3 regions of the Stenotrophomonas sp. CS3K5 genome follow, and region 1 is predicted to be linked to each of the others. Evidence: predicted binding sites of a transcription regulator. Region 1 holds the regulator's gene; each other region holds the start of a gene.

Region 1 (7,155 bases):
GCGACTGCACCAGAGCCTGGCCGACTGTGTCAGCAAGCAGGAAGCCCGCAACGAGCCCGCGGTCGTGCTGGTACCCGGCCCGGTGCGCGCCGCGCTGGCGCGCCTGGTCCGCCACAGCGTTCCGTCGCTGTCGGTCCTGGCCTACAGCGAGGTGCCGGAGGACAAGCGCCTGAAGCTGGTCGGAACGATCAGCTGACGCCGCCCGCCGATGCGCCAGAAAACAGACACCACTTCCGAACCAACGCAACAGACAGATACCAAGGGGAACCCGCACCGTGCAGACCACCGACCACCCGAGTTCCCCGAACGCCACCCCGCCGTCTTCGTCCCGTGACCACAGCATGAAAATCAAACGATTCGTCGCCGCCGACATGCGCTCGGCCATGAACCTGGTGCGCAAGGAGCACGGCCCCGACGCCGTGATCCTGTCCAACCGCCGGATCGAGGAAGGCATCGAGATCGTGGCCGCCGCCAACTACGATGAGAGCGCCGTGCAGCGTGCACTGGAAGCCTCGCGCCGTGACGTGGCGCCGCCGCCGGCACCGAAGCCGCGCACCGCCGCCGATGCGGTGATTGCCGCCGTCACCCGCCGCCGCAGCAGCACCCCGGCACCGGAACCGGTCGCCGCCACCACCTCGGCGGTGGCGGCCCTGGCCCGCGCCGCGGTCGGTGCCACCGGCCGCACCCTGGACAGCGCCGACGAGATCGTGCCGACCCGTGGCAGCACCGGCTTCGCCGCCACCCTGGCGCGCGCCGCCGTCAACGAACCGACGCTGCCGGAACAGATCTTCGCCCCGTTCGCCGAGCCCATCGTCGCGCCGGCAGCGGTGGCCGTAGCAGCACCCAACCGCGCCCGCTTCCAGATCGACCCGCCGCACGAAACGCATCACGAAAGCCCCGCCCCGGCAGTGCAGCCGCCGCCGCTGCCGACTGCCGCCGTGGCCGAGGCGCCGGCCGAATCGACCGTCAGCGAACCGGCACCGGTGGACGCCGACGACGACGCCAGCCCGGCGCCGATGCTGGCGCCGGCCCCGGCGCTGACCGTGGTGGCCCAGGACGACGCCGAGATCCGCCAGCTGCGCCAGGAAGTGGCCGGCATGCGCCAGGTGATCGAGCGCGAGATGAACCGCTTCACCGACGAGCGCCTGCGCGGCTGCCCGGTGCGTGCCACCGCCCTGGACCTGATGGATGAGTACGGCTTCGACGCTGGCCTGGCCCGCGACGTGGCCATGCAGATCCCACTGGAGACCGAAGCCCACCGCGGCCGCGGCCTGATGCTGGGGCTGATCTCGCGCAAGCTGCCGATCGCCCCGGTCGACCCGCTGGAAGAAGGCGGTGTGATCGCGCTGGTCGGCCCGACCGGCGCCGGCAAGACCACCACCATCGCCAAGCTGGCCTCGCGCTTCGCCGAGAAGCACGCCCCGCGTGACGTTGCCCTGGTGACCACCGACACCACCCGCATCGGCGCCCGCGAACAGCTGTACGGCTACGGCCGCCAGCTCGGCATCGCCGTGCACGAGGCCAACAGCGGTACCGACCTGGACCAGCTGCTGGAACGCCTGAAGGACTACAAGCTGGTGCTGATCGACACAGCCGGCCTGGGCCCGCGTGACCGCGCACTGGCCGCCCAGCTGCAGTGGCTGCGCGCCGCCCGCCAGGTGCGCACCCTGCTGGTGCTGCCGGCCAACACCAGTTTCGGCGACATGGACGAGGTGGTCCGCCGCTTTGGCGCGGCCAACCTGCAGGGGCTGGTGCTGAGCAAGCTGGACGAGACCGGCCGTTTCGGCAACGCGCTGTCGGTGGCCGTGGATCACAGCCTGCCGATCACCTGGGTGACTGACGGCCAGGACGTACCGGAGGACCTGCACCGGGCCAGTGCGGCCAATCTCGTACTTCGCCTTGAAGATTTGCGCCGAGCGGCCGATATGCCCTGCAACCCGGAGTTGAACCATGCCGTCGCGTGAGTACGCCAAGCTGACCAAGACCTTCCCGCTGTCGGCCACCCGCAGCGAGCCGCTCGGCCCTGTGCGCACCATTGCCGTGACCGGCGGCAAGGGCGGCGTGGGCAAGACCAACGTGTCGGCCAACCTGGCCGTGGCGCTGGCCGGCATGGGCAAGCGCACGCTGCTGCTGGATGCGGACCTGGGCCTGGCCAACATCGACGTGATCCTGGGGTTGAACCCCACCTTCACGCTGGCCGACCTGGTCGCCGGCCGCTGCTCGCTGGATGACGTCATCGTCGAAGGCCCGAACGGCGTGCTGGTGGTCCCGGCCGCGTCCGGCCGCCGGCACATGGCCGAACTGGCCCCGGCCGAGCACGTCGGCCTGGTCAACGTGTTCTCCGAACTGGAGCGCGAGCTGGACATCATGGTGGTGGACACCGCCGCCGGCATCACCGATGGCGTGCTGACCTTCTGCCAGGCCGCACAGGACACCGTGGTGGTGGTCTGCGACGAACCGGCCTCGATCACCGACGCCTACGCGCTGATCAAGGTGCTCTCGCGCGAGCGTGGGGTGGACCGCATCCAGGTGGTGGCCAACATGGTGCGCGACCCCAACGAAGGCCGCGTGCTGTACGAAAAGCTGACCCGCGTCTGCGAGAAGTTCCTGGCCGATGTCTCATTGAATTACCTGGGCTGCGTGCCGCAGGATGACTGGTTGCGCCTGTCGGTGCAGCGCCAGCAGCCGGTGGTCAAGGCCTACCCATCCAGCCCGGCTGCACTGGCGATCACCGAGATCGCACGGCGCACCGCGCGCTGGCAGGCGCCGACCGAACCGCGTGGCGGCGTCGAGTTCTTCCTCGAACGCATCCTCAAGCAGCGCGGGGTGGCCGCATGAAAGGCGCAGCCCAGTACCGGGAGGTCCAGCGCTCGGCGGCCAACGAGGTCATCGCCCAGCATTCGGACCTGGTGCGGCGCATCGCCCACCACCTGGCCGCACGCCTGCCGGCCAGCGTCGAAGTCGACGACCTGATCCAGGCCGGCATGATGGGCCTGATCGAGGCCTCGCGCAGCTACGACGCCGACCAGGGCGCCTCGTTCGAGACCTACGCGTCGATCCGCATCCGCGGTTCGATGATCGACGAGATCCGTCGTGGCGATTGGGTGCCGCGTTCGGTGCACCGCCGTGCACGCGATGCTGCTGCCACCATCCGCCGCCTGGAACAGAGCAGTGGCCGTGCCGCCAGCGCCACCGAAGTGGCCGCCGCGATGGACATGCCGCTGCCCGAATACCTGCGGCTGATGGAAGACGCCGCGCGCGGCCAGGTGCTGAGCCTGGAATCGCGTATCGAGGACCAGGGCGAACTGGATACCGTCGCCCAGGGCGGCCCGACCCCGCAGCAGGTGCTGGAGCGCGGCGAGTTCGGCCGCGAGCTGGGCAAGGCCATCGGCCACCTGCCCGAGCGCGAACAGCTGGTGCTCTCGCTCTACTACGAGCAGGAGCTGAACCTGAAGGAGATCGGTGCGGTGCTCGGCGTGAGCGAGTCGCGGGTCTGCCAGATCCACGGCCAGGCGGTGCTGCGCCTGCGTGGCCGACTGAAGATTTTCGAGGCGGTCGACGCCGGCCTTGAAGAATGAACATCCCCGAGGCGTCTGCCCCCGGCCGCCCGGAATGAACAACAAAGGAACTCTGCTTTGAACAAGAACATGCGCATCCTGATCGTCGACGACTTCTCGACCATGCGTCGCATCGTCAAGAACCTGCTGGGCGATCTGGGCTTCACCAACACCGCCGAAGCCGAGGACGGGCATGCCGCGCTGTCGCTGCTGCAGAGCCAGCCGTTCGATTTCGTGGTCACCGACTGGAACATGCCGGTGATGACCGGCATCGAGCTGCTCAAGGCGATCCGCGCCGATGCCAAGCTGAAGACCCTGCCGGTGTTGATGGTGACCGCCGAAGCCAAGCGCGAGCAGATCATCGAAGCCGCCCAGAGCGGCGTCAACGGCTACATCATCAAGCCGTTCACCGCGCAGACCCTGGAAGAAAAGCTGGGCAAGATCTTCGAACGCCTGGCGGCCAGCGCCTGATGGATACCACGGTCGACAAGAACGCCCTTGCCCTGCGCCTGCAGGAAGCCCTGGACGCGCTGGAGTCCGGTGACGAGGCCGCCTGGCGGCAGCGCATCGACGGACTGGTCGCGCTGCGCACGCAGCCGATGATGAGCGGTCTTTCGCGGCTGGCCCGCGAACTCGGCCAGGCGCTGGGTGAACTGCCGACCGTGCCCAGCGATGCCGGTGAACTGGACGACGCCTGCGCGCGCCTGGACCACGTGGTGGCGATGACCGAACAGGCCACCCACCGCACCCTGGACCTGGCCGAGGAATGCCGCAGCCTGACCGAGCAACTGCGCGCCGAAGGCCTGCAGCCGGGCCAGGACGCGCAGCTAGAGCGCATCCGCCACAACCTCACCGAGATCGCCCTGACCCAGAGCTACCAGGACCTGACCGGGCAGATCATCCGTCGCGTGGTCGGCATCGTGCGCCGCGTGCACGAAGGCTTCGGCGCGCTCGGCCTGCCGCCGGAACAGCATCGCACCGACCCGGAACTGGCCGGGCCGGCACTGAAGGGACTGGACCGCCACGCGGTCTCGCAGAACGACGCCGACGACCTGTTGTCGGATCTGGGGCTGTAAGCATGAGCGCGGTATCCGACGACATCACTGCCGATTTCATCATCGAGGCACAGGAAATCCTGGACCGCCTGGGCGAACAGCTGGTGTCGCTGGAGCAGGCGCCGCAGGACAGCGAGCAGCTCAACGCGGTGTTCCGCGGCTACCACACGCTCAAGGGCGGCGCCGGCTTCCTCGGCGTCACCGCCATGGTCGAGTTGTGCCACGCCGCCGAAGAAGCCCTCGGCATCGCGCGCGCCGGCCAGGCCGTGCTGCAGGCCCATCACTTCGACGCGGCCCAGCAGTCGCTGGATTACCTGCAGTCGATGCTCGACGCGGTGTCCTCGGGCACCGAGCCGGGTTATGCGCCGCCGGAGCTGATCGCACAGTTCGACATGCACGGTGGCGGTACCGCAGCCCCGACCGCCGCCGCACCCGCCGCTGCCGGCGGCGACCTGATCACCGAAGACGAATTCGAGGCCCTGCTCGACCAGCTGCACGGCGGCAACGCGCCGACCGCGGTCGCGCCGGCGAAGAAGGCCGACGACGGCCTGATCAGCGAAGACGAGTTCGAAGCCCTGCTCGACCAGCTGCACGGTGGCGCCGCGCCCGGCAGCAAGCCGGTCGCCGCCACGCCGGTCGCTGCGACGCCTGCGCCGCGCCCGGCGGCCGCCACCCCGGCAGCCAAGCCGGCCGCCAAGCCGCTGGCCGAAGCCGAGCACACCGTGCGCGTGGATACCAAGCGCCTGGATGCGATCGTCAACCTGATCGGCGAGCTGGTGCTGTCACGCAACCGCCTGAAGACGCTGCGCGCACGCCTGCGCGATGAAGAGCTGGACCGCGCCGTATCCACCCTGGACATCGCCACCGCGCGACTGCAGTCGGCGGTGATGCGCACCCGCATGCAGCCGGTCGGCAAGGTGTTCTCGCGCTTCCCCAAGGTCGCCCGCGATGTCGCCCGCTCGCTGAAGAAGGAAGTGGATCTGGAACTGATCGGCGCCGAGACCGAGCTCGACCGCAACCTGGTCGAAGCCCTGGCCGACCCGCTGGTTCACCTGGTCCGCAATGCCATCGACCATGGCGTGGAAATGCCCGAACTGCGCGAAGCGCAGGGCAAGCCGCGGATGGGCCATGTGCGCCTGTCGGCGCAGCAGGAAGGTGACTACGTCAGCATCGAGGTGCAGGACGATGGCGCCGGCATCGACCCGGAAAAGCTGCGCGCCAAGGCACGCGAGAAGGGCCTGATCGATCCGGAAGCCGCCGCCCGCCTGAGCAGCGAGGAATGCCTGCACCTGGTGTTCCTGCCCGGCTTCTCGACCAAGCAGCAGGTGACCGACATCTCCGGCCGCGGCGTCGGCATGGACGTGGTGCAGTCCCGTATCCGCGAACTCAGCGGCCAGATCCAGATCCAGTCGGAGCTGGGCCGTGGCAGCCGCTTCCTGATCCGCGTACCGCTGACCCTGGCGATCCTGCCGACGCTGCTGGTGCAGGCCGGCGAGGACGTCTACGCGCTGCCGCTGGCGCGCGTGATGGAAGTGCTGCACGCGCCGCGCACCTCGCTGGGCTGGTTCGATGGCCGTGCCGTGCTCGACCGCCGCTCGCACACCCTGCCGCTGGTCGATCTGCGCCAGTGGCTGGATGTGACGCCGGCCGCCTCCACCCTGCTGACCATTGTGGTGCTGCAGGCCGGCGAGGCACGCTTCGGGCTGGTCGTGGACCAGGTGCGCGGGCGCGAGGAAGTGGTCATCAAGCCGCTGCCCAAAGCCCTGCGCGGCCTGCGCGGTTATGCCGGTGCAACCTTGATCGGCGATGGTCGCATGGCGCTGATCCTGGACGTGGACGGCCTGCGATGACCCCCGCCGGGCCCCGCCCGGCGCCCCCAGAAACTGTGACTACCGTCTGTACACGAACGCCCGGTGTCTCAAGTCCCATTCACACAAGCCGATACCGGATCCATGGATAGACTCAGCCTCATTGGACTCTTTCTCGCCCTGGCCTCGCTGGTCGGTGGCAGCATCCTCAAGGGCGCCGGGCTGGCATCGTTGTGGTCGCCTGCGGCCTTTGTGATTGTCATCGTCGGCACCGTCGCGGCGATCCTGCTGCACACCTCACCGGCCGTGTTCAAGCACGCCTTCAAGATCGTGCGCTGGGTCGTGCGCCCGCCGAACAGCGATCGCCACGAGCTGATCCGCCAGATCGTGGAATGGAGCAACATCGCCCGTCGCCAGGGCCTGCTGGGCCTGGAATCGCAGGTGGAAGCACAGCAGGACCCGTTCCTGCGCAAGGGGCTGCAGCTGCTGGTGGACGGCGTGGAGCCCGAATCGATGCGGCACATGCTGGAAATCGAACTGGGCAGCCAGGAGCACCAGGACCAGGCCGGCGCCAAGGTATTCGAGGCGATGGGCATCTACGCACCCACCCTCGGCATCATCGGCGCCGTGCTCGGCCTGATCGCAGTGATGAAGAACCTGGCCGACCCGAGCAAGCTCGGCCATGGCATCGCCGCCGCGTTCACCGCCACCATCTATGGCATCGCCTCGGCCAAC
Region 2 (7,155 bases), on a different contig from region 1:
TGCCATCGGCCACGGTGATGCACGACTGGCGATTGCTTGGCCGCGAGCGGCTCAATCCCGGCAGCGTCGGCGGTGCGATCTGGCGCATCCGCCTGGCAGCCCCGGCGCAGGTGCAGTGGCAGGCCGGTGACATCCTGCATGTGTCGCCCCGCCACAGCGCACGACATGCCAGCGCGGTACTGAAGGCGCACGGGCTGGATCCGCTGCAACCCCTGCTGGTGGAGGGTCAACCACGCACGCTGCTGGCACTGGCCAGCGAACGCGAACTGCCCGATGCCGATGCCGCGCTGGTGGTGCAGGACGCCTGCCTGTGGTTGGCCGGCCTGCCCGTGCTGCCCGGACGCGAATACTCGATTGCCTCCGCTGCGCAGGATGGCGCAGTGGAACTGGTGGTGCGGCTGACGCACGACCCGGCCGGTCGCCCCGGGCTGGGCTCGGGTTGGCTGTCGCTGCATGCCCCGGTGGGCACTGGCATCGTTGCCCGCGTGCACCGCAACCCGGGTTTCCATCGCGTAGCCGCAGCGCCGATGGTGCTGATCGGCAATGGCACCGGCATCGCCGGCCTGCGCAGCCTGCTGCGCGAAGCTGCACATGCCGGCGCGCACGGGCACTGGCTGCTGTTCGGCGAACGCCAGCGTGCGCACGACTTCCTGTTCGGCGAAGAGATCGAAGCCTGGCAGGCCGAGGGCCATCTGCAGCGGGTGGACCTGGCGTTCTCGCGCGATGGTGACGGTGGCTACGTGCAGGATCGGCTGCGCGCGGCCTGCGATGTACTGCGCGACTGGATGCAGCGCGGCGCGGTGATCCACGTCTGCGGTTCGTTGCAGGGCATGGCCGAAGGCGTGGACCAGGTGCTGCGTGAAGCCCTCGGTGATGAGGCGGTGGAAACGCTGCTGGAGAACGGCCGCTACCGCCGCGACGTGTATTGAGCCCGTCGGTAGTGCCGGCCGCTGGCCGGCATTCCGATGATCGTCCCGGTCAACGAACGGCACCACCAGGGCAGGTTCAGGCCGCTGCGCGTGCCGTCGGCTGCGCCGGCTGCAGCCGGAACGCGCCCACGGCCTCTGCCAGAGCCTGCACCTGCGCCTGCATCTGTGCAGTGGAGGCACCGGCCTCTTCCACCAGACTGGCGTTGCGTTGAGTGCTGGCTTCCATCTGCACGATGGTCTGGTTCACCTGCGCGATGCCGGCATGCTGCTCATGCGAGGCGCTGCGGATACCGGCCAGCAGGTCCGCCAGCTGCTGCACGCTGCCAACGATCTCCCCCATTGTGGTGCCGGCCTGCTCGGCCTGCTGGTTGCCTTGGCCGACCCGCGCCACCGAATCCTCGATCAATCCCTTGATCTGCTTGGCGGCTTCGGCACTGCGCTGGGCCAGCAACCGTACTTCGGCGGCCACCACGGCAAAGCTGCGGCCCTGCCCGCCGGCGCGTGCGGCCTCCACGGCCGCGTTGAGCGCAAGGATGTTGGTCTGGAAGGCGATGCCATCGATCAGCTGGGTGATGTCGCCGATGCGGCGCGATGCCTCGCTGATGCCCTGCATGGTCGCCACCACCTGACCGACGGCCTGCCCGCCGCGCTGCGCCACCGCCGCCGCGCCCTGTACCAGCGCATCGGCACGGGCCGCCGCGTCGGCGTTGCGGCCCACCGTATCGGTCAGTTCGTGCATGGAGGCCGCCGTCTCTTCCAGGTTGGCGGCCTGCTGCTCGGTGCGCTGCGACAGGTCGTGATGGCCGGCGACGATCTCGCCCACGCCGGTATCCAGATGCGACGTGGCTTGCTGGATGCGGGTGACGATACGCCCCAGCTGCGCCACGGTGGCGTTGGCATCATCGCGCATGCGCGCGAACACACCCTGCAGATCACCGCCCATGCGCACACTGAGATCGCCGCTGGCCAGTGCCGCCAGCAGCGCCTGCAGATCGCCGAGATTGGCTTCGAAGGTGGCCAGCAGACGGTTGATGCTGGTTGACAGCGTGCGCACGAAGCCCTGCTTGCCGTCCAGTTCGATACGCCCATGCAGATCGCCCTGCGCGGCCGCATCGACCAGCGCGGCCACTTCGGTTTCCAGCAGGGTTTCCAGCGCGCGGCTGCGCCATTCCACCGCCACGCCGAGGTAGTGCCCGTCATCGATGATGGCGTTGGCGATCAGCTGGTAGCGCACGCCGGCATGGCCGATCTCGCGTTCCTCACGCTGGCGCACGCCGACCAGGTTGGCCAGTGCCGGGTGCAGCCGTACCGCCTCGCGGCCCACCAGCTCATCGGCCGGCAGCGCCAGCTGCTGCTGCAATGCCGGGTTGGCGTAGGCCAGCTGGCCCTCGGCATCGATCACCATCAGCCCGGTCTGCGCGCTGTCCAGCGCCTGGCGCACACGGGTATTGCCGCGGGCCACCGCACGTTCGGTATCGATGCGTGCGCGCAGGCGCTGCTGCATGTCGACCAGGCGTTGCGCCAGCTGGCCGATCTCATCGTTGGCGTTGTACACGCGCAGGGTGGTGTCGAGGCGATCGTCGGCGATGTCACTGGCAAAGCGCAGCGTGTCCTGGATCGGCTGGCGTACCGCGCGCAGCACCAGTACCAGGCTGGTGATCAGCACGCCGGCCACCAGCAGCAGGGTCAACGCGAACAGTACGCTCATGGTGCGCGCGCCCGTCTGCTGGCGTGACTGTGCGGTGGCCAGCGCCGATACCTGGGCCTGCTGGAATGCGGCCAGCGCGGGAGCAACGCCGGCGGCGGTGTCCAGCAGCGACTGCGTCTCCACATCCAGGCCCACGCGGGCGGCGGTATAGGCCAGCAACGCGCGCTGGTAGCCTTCCATTCCGCTGCGCAGGGTGTCCTGCACATCGGCCGGCAGTCCGGCCAGCCCCAGGTCGAACGGCAGCTTTTCCTCACTGGCACGGTCGGCATGGGTCGCGTCGCCGTCGAGCAGCAGCAGCGCCTCCTGGCGGCGCATCTTCTGCAGCGTCAGCGCCAGTGCTGGTCGTTGCAGCGCATCCACCCGGGTCTGCAACGTATCAGCGGCCTGCTGCAGCTGCGCGGCGAGCCCGGCGTCACCCCGTCCCATTTCATCCACGCGCTCGAACAGTGCAGCCACACCCTGCGAGAAGGCGTCCACGGCTTCAACCAGCGCCTGCAGTGCCTTGCGCCGGCCGGCGTCCATCGGCATCGCCCGCAATGCCCGCAGGTCCGCCTGCAGCGCCGTCTGCGTGGCCAGCAGCTGATCGCGGTCCGCGTCATCGAAACTCCGCGCATACTGGGTCTGCAGGCGGCGGGCTTCGGCCACCTGCGTGGCCAGGCGGGCAGCCAGATCACTGCCATGCTGGTAGCTGGCCTGGTTGCGCGCGGCCTGCGCGCTGGTGTGTCCGGTCCAGGCGTAGACGGCGGCGATCGCCACCAGGCCCAGGCCGCAGACCCACAGGGTGGCCTTGAGCTTGTTGGCCACGCTGAGCCGATGCGGCTGCAACCAGCGCAACAGGCCGGGGAACACCCTGCGCCATGTGGCAAGACGCATGCGCAGGGACCGGAGGTGGGGAACGACGGCCGACATGACAGGCTCCAGGCGGAAAGACGCACCTGTATCGGCCGGAATCGATGCACCTTTAGGGTTGTGTTCGATGCCTGCCCGCGCTTGCCGGCGCACGCGGCCTTTGTACCGGGCGCAGGCGACGGCGGGATGACACCGCGGGCGCGCTTGACCTCAACCCCGGTTGGGGGAGCACAGTGGACCTCCCTCCCCCGCACGGTGCCGCCATGGCCACGCTCGATGTCCCCCGTTACCTGCAACGCCTGCAGCTGGATGCGCCGCCTCCAGCGACGCTGGCCGGGCTGACCCTGCTGCAGCAGCGCCACAACGCACTGCTGCCGTTCGAGACGCTCAGCTGCCTGCTGCGCGATGCAGTGCCGATCGACCTGGACAGCGTGCAACGCAAGCTGCTCGACGAACGCCGGGGTGGCTACTGCTTCGAGCTCAATGGCGGCTTGCTGGCCCTGTTGCAGGCGCTGGGCTTTGATGCGCAGCCGTTGAGCGCACGCGTGCTGCTGGCCGCGCAGGGCGGCGAGCTGACCGCGCGCACCCACCTGCTGTTGCGCGTGCGGGTGGACGGTGATGACTGGCTGGTGGATGCCGGGTTCGGCAGCCTGACCCCCACCGTGCCGCTGCGCCTGCACGAGGCGCAGCCCCAGTCCACTCCGCACGAGCGCTACCGGCTGCAGCGCCTGCCGGACGACGGCGACTTCGTGCTGTCGGTCGAATCCAGCAACGAGTGGCGGGCGATGTACCGGTTCGACCTGCAGGTGCCTGCGCCGATCGACAACGTGGTGGGCAACTGGTACGTGTGCACCCATCCTGATTCCAGCTTTCCGGGCCAGCTGCGTGCGTCACTGACCGGGCCGGACTGGCGCCGCACCATCGGCAGCGGCAACTACACCGAATACCGGCCCGGGCAGGCGCCGGACAAGCGCCCACTGCACGATGTCGGTGACGTGCGCGACGTGCTGCAGCAGCGCTTCGGCGTGCAGCTGCCGGACGACCCGCGGCTGGACCCGGCGATCAACGACTGGCTGCAGCGCTCGCGCGCCACGCTGTTGTAGCGTCCAGCTCGCTCGCCTGGGGAACTGGTAGCGGAATCAATTGCAGTCGAGCACGCTCGACGCTACGGAACGGCGGGCGACTGCAGCGCGATGCGGTTGCCTTCGCTGTCGCGGATCTCGGCCACGCGCCAGTCGCCGGCGTCGGCCGGGCCGAAGCGCAGTTCGGCGCCGGCCAGCAATGCGCGCTCAAGGCTGGCCTCCACATCGCCCACGCCAATGTAGATGCGCGCGCCCTGCTCGGAAGGCCGGTAGTCCGCGCCCTGCACCAGCGCCATGCTGGCACCCGCTGCGTCATCCGAAAACGGCAGGTACGCCATGCGGCAGTCATGCAGCAGGATCGGCGCATCCACGTCCACCCGCAGCCATCGCTGGTAGAACGCGATGGCCCGTTCCAGGTCAGTAGTGGGTATTTCAACGTGCAGGATCGGGTTCATGCGTCGCCTTCTGCCATCCACTCAGATGATGCGCAGGGTAATCGCCTTCAGTACCGCGCGGGTGCGGTCGCGGGTGCCCAGCTTGTCAAGGATGGCCGAGACATAGTTCTTCACTGTGCCCTCGGCCAGGAACAGGCTGCGCGCGATCTCCTTGTTGCTGTAGCCCCCGGCCAGCAGCCGCAGGATCGCCACTTCGCGCTCGCCAAAGGTATCGGTGGGCGGCGCTTCATCGTGGAAACGATAGCGGGCGCGTATCGGCTCGGTGCTGACCGGCAGCAGCAGCGTCTCACCGGCGGCGACGCGCTCGATCGCCTCACGCAGGTCGGCCGGAGCCGCGTCCTTGAGCAGGAATCCCTGCGCACCGGCTTCGCTGGCCCGCAGCAGCAGATCGCTTTCGTCAAAGGTGGTCAACAGCAGCAACGGCGTGGTATCACCGCGCGCACGCAGTTGGCGCAGGGCCTGGATGCCATCCAGGCCAGGCATGCGGATGTCGCTGAGCACCACATCAACCGGCTGCGCGGCCAGTGCATCGAGCAGCGCCTGGCCGTCTTCAGCCTCCAGCACCACCTCCACACCCAATCCCTGCAACAACGCGCGCAGGCCGGCGCGGACCAGCGCCTGGTCATCGGCCAGGGCAACACGGATCGCCGCACCGCTCATGCCGGCAACCACGCGGTCAGGTGCATGCCGCCCTGCGCGGTACGGGCCAGTTCCAGTTGGCCGCGCACCGCGGCCAGACGCTCGCGCATGCCGGCGATGCCGTTGCCTTCACGGATACGCTCGGCGCGTTGGCCATCATCACGGATATCGATACGCAACTGCGCGTTCTCCTGGTTGATCGTCAGCCATACCGTGCCTGCGTTGCCATGCCGGGCGGCATTGGTCAGCGCTTCCTGCGCCAGCCGCAGCACGGTCTCGGCGGTCAGCGGGTCGGTCACGCACACACCCTCGCCGATGTGCAGTTGCAGCGCAGGGCGTGGGAAGGGCGCGGCCAGCGCATGCAGTGCGGTGGCCAGGTCGAGGCCGCGATCATCGCGCATCGATTGCACCACCTGGCGGATATCGTCGAGCAGCTCGCCCGACAGCTGCTCGGCCAGCACCAATCCTTCGCGCCCGGCCAGCGCCGGATCCGCCGCCAGCGCGCGCAGGTTCAAGCGCATCGCGGTGAGCTTGTGGCCGGCCACATCGTGCAGTTCACGCGCCAGGCGCAGGCGCTCGGCATCGCGTGCACTGTCGGCCAGCAGCGCGCGGGTCGCCAGCAGATCGGCGTTGACCCGGGCCAGCGCGTCGCGGGCCAGTGCGCTACGACGCGCGTAGTGGGCGGTCAACGCGGCAAAGGCCTGGAAGCCGGCATACAGCAGCACCACCAGCAGCGGCTGGATGAAGCCGCTGCGGCGAAGCACCGCGTACAACGCCAGGTTGGCCAGCACCGCAACAACCAGCATGAAGCGCGCCGGCCAACGCTCGGCCAGCTGCGCGACCAGCACCACCAGCAGCACCGGTGCCGTGCCGGTACGCGGCTGCAGGGCCACCAGAGCGACCGCCAGTACGGCCTGCAGCAGCGCGGCGAACGCACGCGCGCCGGTCGGCATGGCGGCCCAGCCATGCACCACGAACAGCAGCAGGAACGCGGCAAGCAACGCCTGGCTGAAGCCGGCGGCGGGGCCCTGCGCGCCGAACGACAGGCCCACCACCAGCACGGTGACCAGACCGGCGAGGCTGAGCGGACGCAACAGGTGGCGGAACAGGCTGGCCATGGCCAGATGCTGACGGGCGCGCCCGCAACCGGCAATGGGTCCGGCGCAGAAAGTGACTTCTGGCACGTCGAATCGATGACCACTGGCCCTGAACCCGGCACTACGCCCCGCGCAGACTGGCCCCACACCACAGCACACCACCCACTTCCGGAGCCACCGCCATGATCCGCACCGCCCTGCTCAGCACCGCCCTGACTGCCCTGGCCCTGGCCGGCAGCGCCCATGCCGCCGATCTGGCAGTGACCGTGCATGATGTCCGCGCGCAGACCGGCACCCTGCGCGTCGCCCTGGTCGACAGCGCCAGCGCCTGGGACGGCAAGGCCGCACCGGTGCAGGCGCAGCAGGCCAGGCCCAGCGGCGACAGCGCCCACTTCG
Region 3 (7,155 bases), on a different contig from region 1:
ACAGGTCGAAGGCCGGCTTGGCATCGGCGCTGGCGGCCGGCGCGGTTTCATTCTTGCCACAGGCGGCCAGCGAGGCGGCGATGGCGATCGTCAGGCCCAACGGGACCAGGTTGCGGACGTTCATGATGCTCTCCTGCGGGTAATTTCACAGGGTAGCCGGGAAGTCCCTGCGCGGGGACCAGCCAAAGGTCACAGGGGCGAGCCTCTTGTAGAGTCGAGCCATGCTCGACTGCTGTTGGCCTGTTGCCGCAGGGTCATGAAACTGGAACGGAGAGCAGTCGAGCGTGGGCTCGACTCCACAAAAGAGAAGGCCGGCTTGCGCCGGCCTTCTGCTTCTTACTTCGCCTTGCCCTGGTTGGCCACGGCTTCGGCGGCCTTGCGCGCCGCTTCCGGGTCACCCAGGTAGCGGAACGACTGCACGGTCAGGTCGTCGTTCAGTTCGAACAGCAGCGGAATGCCGGTCGGGATGTTCAGCTCGAGGATCTCCTCGCGCGAGACGTTGTTGAGGTACTTGTACAGCGCGCGCAGCGAGTTGCCGTGGGCGGTGACCAGCACGGTCTTGCCGTCCTTCAACTGCGGCGCGATGGCGTCGTGCCAGTACGGCAGCACGCGGTCCAGGGTGGTGGCCAGCGATTCGGTGCCCGGCAGTGCGTTGCGGTCCAGACCGGCGTAGCGGCGGTCATGGATCGGGTGGCCCGGATCGTCCAGCTCCATCGGCGGCGGCGGAATGTCGTACGAACGGCGCCACACCTTGACCTGCTCTTCGCCGTGCTTGGCGGCGGTCTCGGCCTTGTCCAGGCCCTGCAGGCCGCCGTAGTGGCGCTCGTTGAGGCGCCAGGACTTGTTCACCGGCAGCCAGTCCTGCTCCAGCTCGGCCAGCGCCCCCTGCAGGGTGTGGATGGCGCGCTTGAGCACCGAAGTGTGGGCGACGTCGAACTGCAGGCCTTCCTCGCGCATCAGGCGGCCGGCGGCGGCCGCTTCCCGGCGCCCCTGCTCGGTCAGGTCGACATCGACCCAGCCGGTGAAGCGGTTGTCCAGGTTCCACTGGCTCTGGCCATGGCGCAACAGTACGAGTTTACGGGTCACTGCAGGGTCTCCAACGCGAGGAAAGGCAGGCCGCCATTGTAGCCCCGGCCGCCGCTCACCGTGCCGTGGCGTTGCCCATGCCATGCTCTTGCCAATGAATACGGTGATCGACCCAGGGCGCTGGGAAGGCAGCGTCGCTGCTGCCCGCGCGCAACAACTGCAACTGGCCGCCCGCGTGGAGCGCCAGGACCGCCTGCCCCGCACCGTGCGCTGGCTGGCCGGGCTGGATGTCGGCTTCGAGGACAACGGTGCCACCACCCGCGCTGCGGCGGTGCTGCTGGATGCGACGTCGCTGCAGCCCGTAGCGCAGGAAATCGCGCGCATTCCCACGGTGATGCCGTACATCCCTGGCCTGCTCAGCTTCCGCGAACTGCCGGCACTGCTGGCCGCGCTCGCACTGCTGCCGCGCGTGCCCGACTTGGTGTTCGTCGATGGCCACGGCATCAGCCATCCGCGCCGGTTGGGCGTGGCCGCGCACCTGGGCGTGGTCACCGACCTGCCCAGCATCGGCGTGGCCAAGTCGAAACTGGTGGGGCGCTTCGTCGAGCCGGGCACCGAGGCCGGCGCGCATGCACCGCTGCTGGACGGCGATGAACAACTGGGCTGGGTGTTGCGCAGCAAGCTGCGGTGCAAGCCGCTGTTCGTGGCCGGTGGCCATCGGGTCAGTGCCGATACCGCGCTGGACTGGGTGCGGCGCACGCTGCGTGGCTACCGCCTGCCGGAGCCGACCCGGTTGGCGGACCGGCTGGCGTCCCGACGGGACGAATGACCTTCGCTGCTGAGGACGGATGCAGCCTGCGCGGTCGCGTCGGGACGATTGGGTAGAGTCGACTGTCGCGCGCAGCACGCGCTTTGGCGCAGCCTCGCGGGAGAGCAGTCGACCAACAGTCGATTCTACCAAGGCTGTTTCGCCCGGCCGGATTCACCCGATCCGCATGACGGCATATCCCGTTCAACGATGCACGTGACCGCGATGCCCTTGTGCGTCTTCGCCATGATCATGATCTTCATGGCCCTCGTGCTCGCCGCCCTTCACCGGTGCCGGCTCACCGCAGGCTTCGCCGCAATGGTCGGCCTCGATCTGCAACGTCACATGCTCGATGCCGAAATCATCATGCAGGCGCGCCCCCAACTCACGGCGCAGCGCATCGGCGTCGGTGCCGTCACGCATCACGATGTGCGCGGTCAGCGCCGGCGTGCTGGAGGCCAGCGCCCACACGTGCAGGTCATGCACGTCCATCACCGCCGCATGCCCGGACAGGCTGTCGCGCACCTTGGCCACGTCCATGCCCTTGGGCACGCCTTCCAGCAACACGTTGATCGCTTCGCGCATCAGCACGTAGGTTCGCGGCAGCACCCACAGGCCGATCAGCACCGCCAGGATCGGGTCGATCGGCTTCCAGCCGGTCAGCTGGATCAGGATGGCGCCGGCGATCACCGCCACCGAGCCCAGCATGTCGGCCCACACTTCCAGGTACGCGCCCTTCACGTTGAGGCTCTCGCCACTGCCGGCCTGCAGCAGGCGCATCGAGATCAGATTGATGACCAGGCCGGCGGCGGCAATGACCAGCATGCCGGTGGAGGCGATCTCCTGCGGTTGGCGGAAACGTCCAACCGCTTCCCACAGGATGTACGCCGCGACCACGAACAGCATCGCGCCGTTGATCATCGCGCCCAGTGCTTCCAGGCGTGCATAGCCATAGGTACGCCGTGCATCCGGCGGGCGCCGGCTCAGCCGCACCGCCACCAGCGCGATCATCAAAGCCAGCGCGTCGGTGGCCATGTGTGCCGCGTCGGACAGCAGCGCCAGGCTGTTGGTCCAGAACGCGCCCACCACTTCGACGACGAGGAAGGTAGACGTCAGGCCAAGCGCCCACCACAAGGGTTTCTCGTGGCGGATCTGGGATGGCAAGTGATCGTGGTCGTGGCCCATGGCAACAGCTCCTTTGCGATGGAGGCAGGCTACGCTGGCGGTCGTGGGGAAACTATCACGGTGTTTATAACATTGCAGAACCGGCAACCTGCCGAGCCCGCCGGGCAGGGCCCGGCGCTACCGGGGTAGCGCCAGGCCCTGCCTGGCGGGCGCAGCGGAGCGACACCTGCGTGCGCTCAGAACCCGAAGCGCAGGCTGGCCCAGTAAGCACGGCCCGGTTCGTTGTAGGTCGCCGCACCGGCATCGCTGCTGTTGGCCTCGCGGAACAGGCGCTTGTCGGCCAGGTTGTTCACGCCAAAGCCGAAGCTGACCGTTTCGGTCACCTTGTAGCGCGCGCTCACGCCCCAGATGTTGTAGGCGCCACGGTCCTGCAGCGCTACCGACGGATCGCACGTACCGGTGCAGCGCGGGTCGTTGTTGATGTTGGTGGTGGCCGGTTCCTGCCTGCCATAGAACGTGCCGGTCAGCAGCAGCGACAACTTGTCGGTGGCCTGCCAGTCCAGCATGGTGTTGATCGTGTACTTCGGGATCACCGACAACGGCTGGCGCGTGGTCTTGTTCTCGTTCTCGACCATGTAGGTGAAGTTGTTGCTCCACTTCAGGCGGCTGCCCTGCTCGCCCAGCAGCGGAATCACCAGGTTGCCTTCGAGCCCCTGCACGATCGCCTTCGGCGCGTTCTCCCAGCGGAAGATGCGGCCGCGGCCATCGGCGGTCAGACCGATCTGGTCGTAGCCGGCCTGGATCTTGTCCTTGTAGTCGTTGTGGAAGTAGGTCAACGACGCCTGCCAGCCGCTCTGCGGCGCCCACTCGATGCCCAGCTCCTTGTTCAGGCTGGTTTCCGCCTTCAGGTCCGCATTGCCGCGCATGTAGCAGCCGGCACCCAGGCTCGGCAGTGCATTCGGGCAACCGTTGCCGCGGGTGTAGTACAGATAATCCGGATTCGACTGGTACAGGTTCGGTGCCTTGAATGCACGCGCGATGCCGCCCTTCACCACCCAGTCGCCGTTGATGCGGAACTGCGCATTGAGGCTGGGGCTGGTGTTGTTGCCGAACTGGCTGTGGTGGTCGAAGCGCAGGCCCGGGGTCACGGTCCAGCGCTCGCCAAGGTAGATGTTGTCTTCTACGAACACCGCGGTGGTCTGCGCATCGGCCTTGCCGCGCGCGCGGTCGGCTGACAGTCCGGGGAAGCCACCACCGCTGCTGCTGGACTGGCTCATCGAGTACGGGTCGGTCAAACGACTGTCGAGGTATTCAAAGCCCAGCGTCCAGACATTCTCGGCGCCGCCCAGCGTGGTCGGGAAGCTGACTTCACCGTCCAGCTGGTAATTGCGCAGGCGCGAGGTTGACCAGTCGGTGCCGTTGAAGCTGCCCTCCGGGCCACCTGCCAGGCCTTCATTGATGCGCGAGTTGTTCACCGCTTCCACCGCAGCCGTCACCCGCGAGGTCAGGTCGCCCCAGCGGCCACGATGGGTGATCGCGCCGGTGTTGCGGTACATGCGGTTGGTCTCCGCCTCACCCTCGGCCAGCGCCGCGAGGTCGACGCCGGTGGAGGTACCGGTGGTGCTGACCGCACGGTCGCCGGCGTAGATGTTGCCCTGGCGGCTGGTGCCCGCCTCGAACTCGACCACCTGGTTGGCGGTCACGTCCCAGCGCAGCAGCGCGTTGACGTCGCGGTTCTTGACGCCCTCGCGGCCGGCCGGCGGCACCGCGTTCGGGTTGGTGGCGTACTGGCGGTTGAGGTCCAGCGAATCGGCGTCGGTCTTGTTGAGGTTGCCGTACAGGCGGAACGACAGGGTGTCAGTCATCGGGCCACTCAACTGCAGGCCGACGCGCTCGCTGCCGCCTTCGGCACTGTGCTCGGGCACCAGGCCGTACAGATCGACTGCGCCGGTCAGGTCACCGGTCGGGCGCTTGGTGATGATGTTCACCACGCCGCCCGAGGCACCGGAGCCGTAGCGTGCTGCCGCCGGACCGCGCAGCACTTCGATGCGCTCGATCATCTCCGCCGGCACCCAGTTGGTGTCACCGCGCGTGTTGCGCTCGCCGCTGCGGCCCATGCGCACGGCGTCACGTGCGCCGATGCGTTTGCCGTCGACCAGGATCAGGGTGTTTTCCGGACCCATGCCACGCAGGTCGATCTGGCGGTTGTTGCCGTACTGGCCGGAAGCGCTGTTGCCGGTCAGGTTGACGCCCGGCATGGTGCGCAGCAGCTCGGCGATGTCATTGGCCGGCGGCCGCCTGGCGATGTCCTCGGCGGTGATGGTCGAGGTACCCAGCGCCTGACGTGCGATCTGCGAGGCGGTGACATGCACCGTATCGATATCGGTGGCATCGGTCTCGGCGCGGGCGGACAGGGCGCTGCCGGCCAGCAGCGCAGCAACGGCGAGCGCCAGCGGGCGCGGCGAAAGGACAACGGCAGGGGACATGTTCTGGACCTTCTGGCAGGGCAACGGGGCCTCTGGCGAAGGGCTTGAGGCAACGACGAGGGGGAGGTGGAACCGTGCCGCAGGCCTCTGCGGCAAGGTTCGCTGTGCACATTCTCCCACCAATGCGAGTGATTCTCAAATGCGTTCGCTCATTGCAGCAGCCGCCGCGCTGTGCTTTGCGCACCGGGCATCCCTGCATCGCGCTTAAACTGGCCGGCTCATCGCCATCAATCGCGCGCCACCGCGGCCGATATCCGTGGTTTGCCGTACGCAGTCAGAGATCGACGTGGAAACACCCCAACTGGACGACGCCAGCCAGCCGCTGGCCGAGGCGTGGCAACACTGCCTGCAGCAGGCCGGGCCGGCAGCCACCGCGCTGCTGCGCGATGCCGCCGCCGATGCACCACCGGCGCTGGCCCAGCGCTTCTACGAGGTGCTGCTGCAGGATGGTCGCGCGCGCCGCTTCCTGTCCCACGAGCAGGTCAAGCAGCGCCTGCAGCCGGCCATGCAGCGCTGGCTGGTGCAGTTGCTGACCACCGATGCCGACGGCATCGCCAGCACGGTGGCCGCGCAGCGGGTGATCGGCGACGTGCATGCACGGGTCGGCATTCCGGTCGATCTGGTCACGCGCGGTGCGCGAGTGCTCAAGCACGAACTGTTCGTGCGCCTGCGCGACGATGCGCCGGACAGCGCCACCGCCTTCGCCGCCATCGACTGCCTCAGCGCGATCATGGACATCGCCATGGAAGGCATGACCCTGGCCTACACCCATGCGCGCGAGCGCTCCACCCGGGCCGATGCTGCCTACCGGCTGTTTTCACTGGTGCAGAATGTCAGCACCGAACGCGAGCGCCAGCGTGCACTGCTGCTGGACTGGGAAAACGCCCTGCTCTACGCGTTGGCCGGCCACGTGCAGGGTAGCGACAGTGCCAGCCTGGCCACCTCCGAATTCGGCCTGTGGTTCACCCACAAGGGCATTCCCAGCTTCGGCGAAAGCAGCGAGACCCAACAGGTCGGCCGCTTGATGGCGCGTATCGACACGTGCCTGCAGCACGCGGCGATGGATGCTCCCGCGCAGCGCCTGGCAGTGCTGCCGTCGATCCGTCAAGACCTGGCCAGCATCCGCACCCTGATGACGCTGCTGTTCGAGCGTATCGGCGAACTCGATGCCGGCAGCGACGCATTGACCAACCTGCTCAACCGCCGCTTCCTGCCCACCGTGCTGCGCCGGGAAATCGAGTTGGCCACGCGCAACCGCACGCCGTTCTCGCTGCTGCTGCTCGACCTGGACCACTTCAAGGCGATCAATGACGGCCATGGCCACGACGCCGGCGACCGCGCGTTGCAGCATGTGGCCGGCCTGCTCGGCCAGCTCACGCGCGGCAGTGACTACCTGTTCCGCTATGGCGGCGAAGAGTTCGTGGTGGTGCTGGTCGCGGCCAGCGAATCGCAGGCCGAGGTGATTGCCGAAAGCCTGCGGCGGCAGATTGCGCAGTCGCCGGTGGTGCTGGCCAACGGGCAGGTGCTGGAACTGACCGCCAGCATCGGCGTAGCCGGCCACGACGGGCACCCCGACTACGAACGCCTGATGTCGCGCGCCGATGCCGCGATGTACGCGGCCAAGCGCGGCGGCCGCAACCGTGTGGTGGTGGCCAGCGATGCGTTGCAGGACGCGCCGGGGCGGCGTGCATTGCAGCGCTGAACCGGCGG

Evidence for each region. The regulator FliA, encoded in region 1, starts transcription of late flagellar genes. The targets are predictions, from matches to a motif close to TAAAGTTTNNCNNNCNNNGGCCGATAA.
Region 2: a site for FliA is predicted at 3,575-3,601, ahead of AC5YGJ_RS11410 (methyl-accepting chemotaxis protein). Genes of this name have one in related genera too.
Region 3: a site for FliA is predicted at 5,673-5,699, ahead of AC5YGJ_RS00525 (GGDEF domain-containing protein). Genes of this name have one in related genera too.

The regions. Positions count from the first base shown of each region.
Region 1 covers NZ_JCAKRX010000002.1:535,924-543,078, forward strand. Annotated here, with positions in the region: gene flhA (flagellar biosynthesis protein FlhA) at 1-196, shown strand, start outside; gene flhF (flagellar biosynthesis GTPase FlhF) at 342-1,964, shown strand; gene AC5YGJ_RS05040 (MinD/ParA family ATP-binding protein) at 1,951-2,838, shown strand; gene AC5YGJ_RS05045 (RNA polymerase sigma factor FliA) at 2,835-3,578, shown strand; gene cheY (chemotaxis response regulator CheY) at 3,636-4,028, shown strand; gene AC5YGJ_RS05055 (protein phosphatase CheZ) at 4,028-4,633, shown strand; gene AC5YGJ_RS05060 (chemotaxis protein CheA) at 4,636-6,462, shown strand; gene AC5YGJ_RS05065 (flagellar motor protein) at 6,565-7,155, shown strand, end outside.
Region 2 covers NZ_JCAKRX010000006.1:229,373-236,527, forward strand. Annotated here, with positions in the region: gene AC5YGJ_RS11405 (PepSY domain-containing protein) at 1-929, shown strand, start outside; gene AC5YGJ_RS11410 (methyl-accepting chemotaxis protein) at 1,006-3,546, opposite strand; gene AC5YGJ_RS11415 (arylamine N-acetyltransferase family protein) at 3,750-4,589, shown strand; gene AC5YGJ_RS11420 (VOC family protein) at 4,652-5,023, opposite strand; gene AC5YGJ_RS11425 (response regulator) at 5,045-5,683, opposite strand; gene AC5YGJ_RS11430 (sensor histidine kinase) at 5,680-6,780, opposite strand; gene AC5YGJ_RS11435 (DUF2141 domain-containing protein) at 6,942-7,155, shown strand, end outside.
Region 3 covers NZ_JCAKRX010000001.1:117,435-124,589, forward strand. Annotated here, with positions in the region: gene AC5YGJ_RS00500 (M13 family metallopeptidase) at 1-124, opposite strand, end outside; gene gpmA (2,3-diphosphoglycerate-dependent phosphoglycerate mutase) at 337-1,086, opposite strand; gene nfi (deoxyribonuclease V) at 1,181-1,855, shown strand; gene AC5YGJ_RS00515 (cation diffusion facilitator family transporter) at 2,039-3,019, opposite strand; gene AC5YGJ_RS00520 (TonB-dependent siderophore receptor) at 3,196-5,445, opposite strand; gene AC5YGJ_RS00525 (GGDEF domain-containing protein) at 5,732-7,147, shown strand.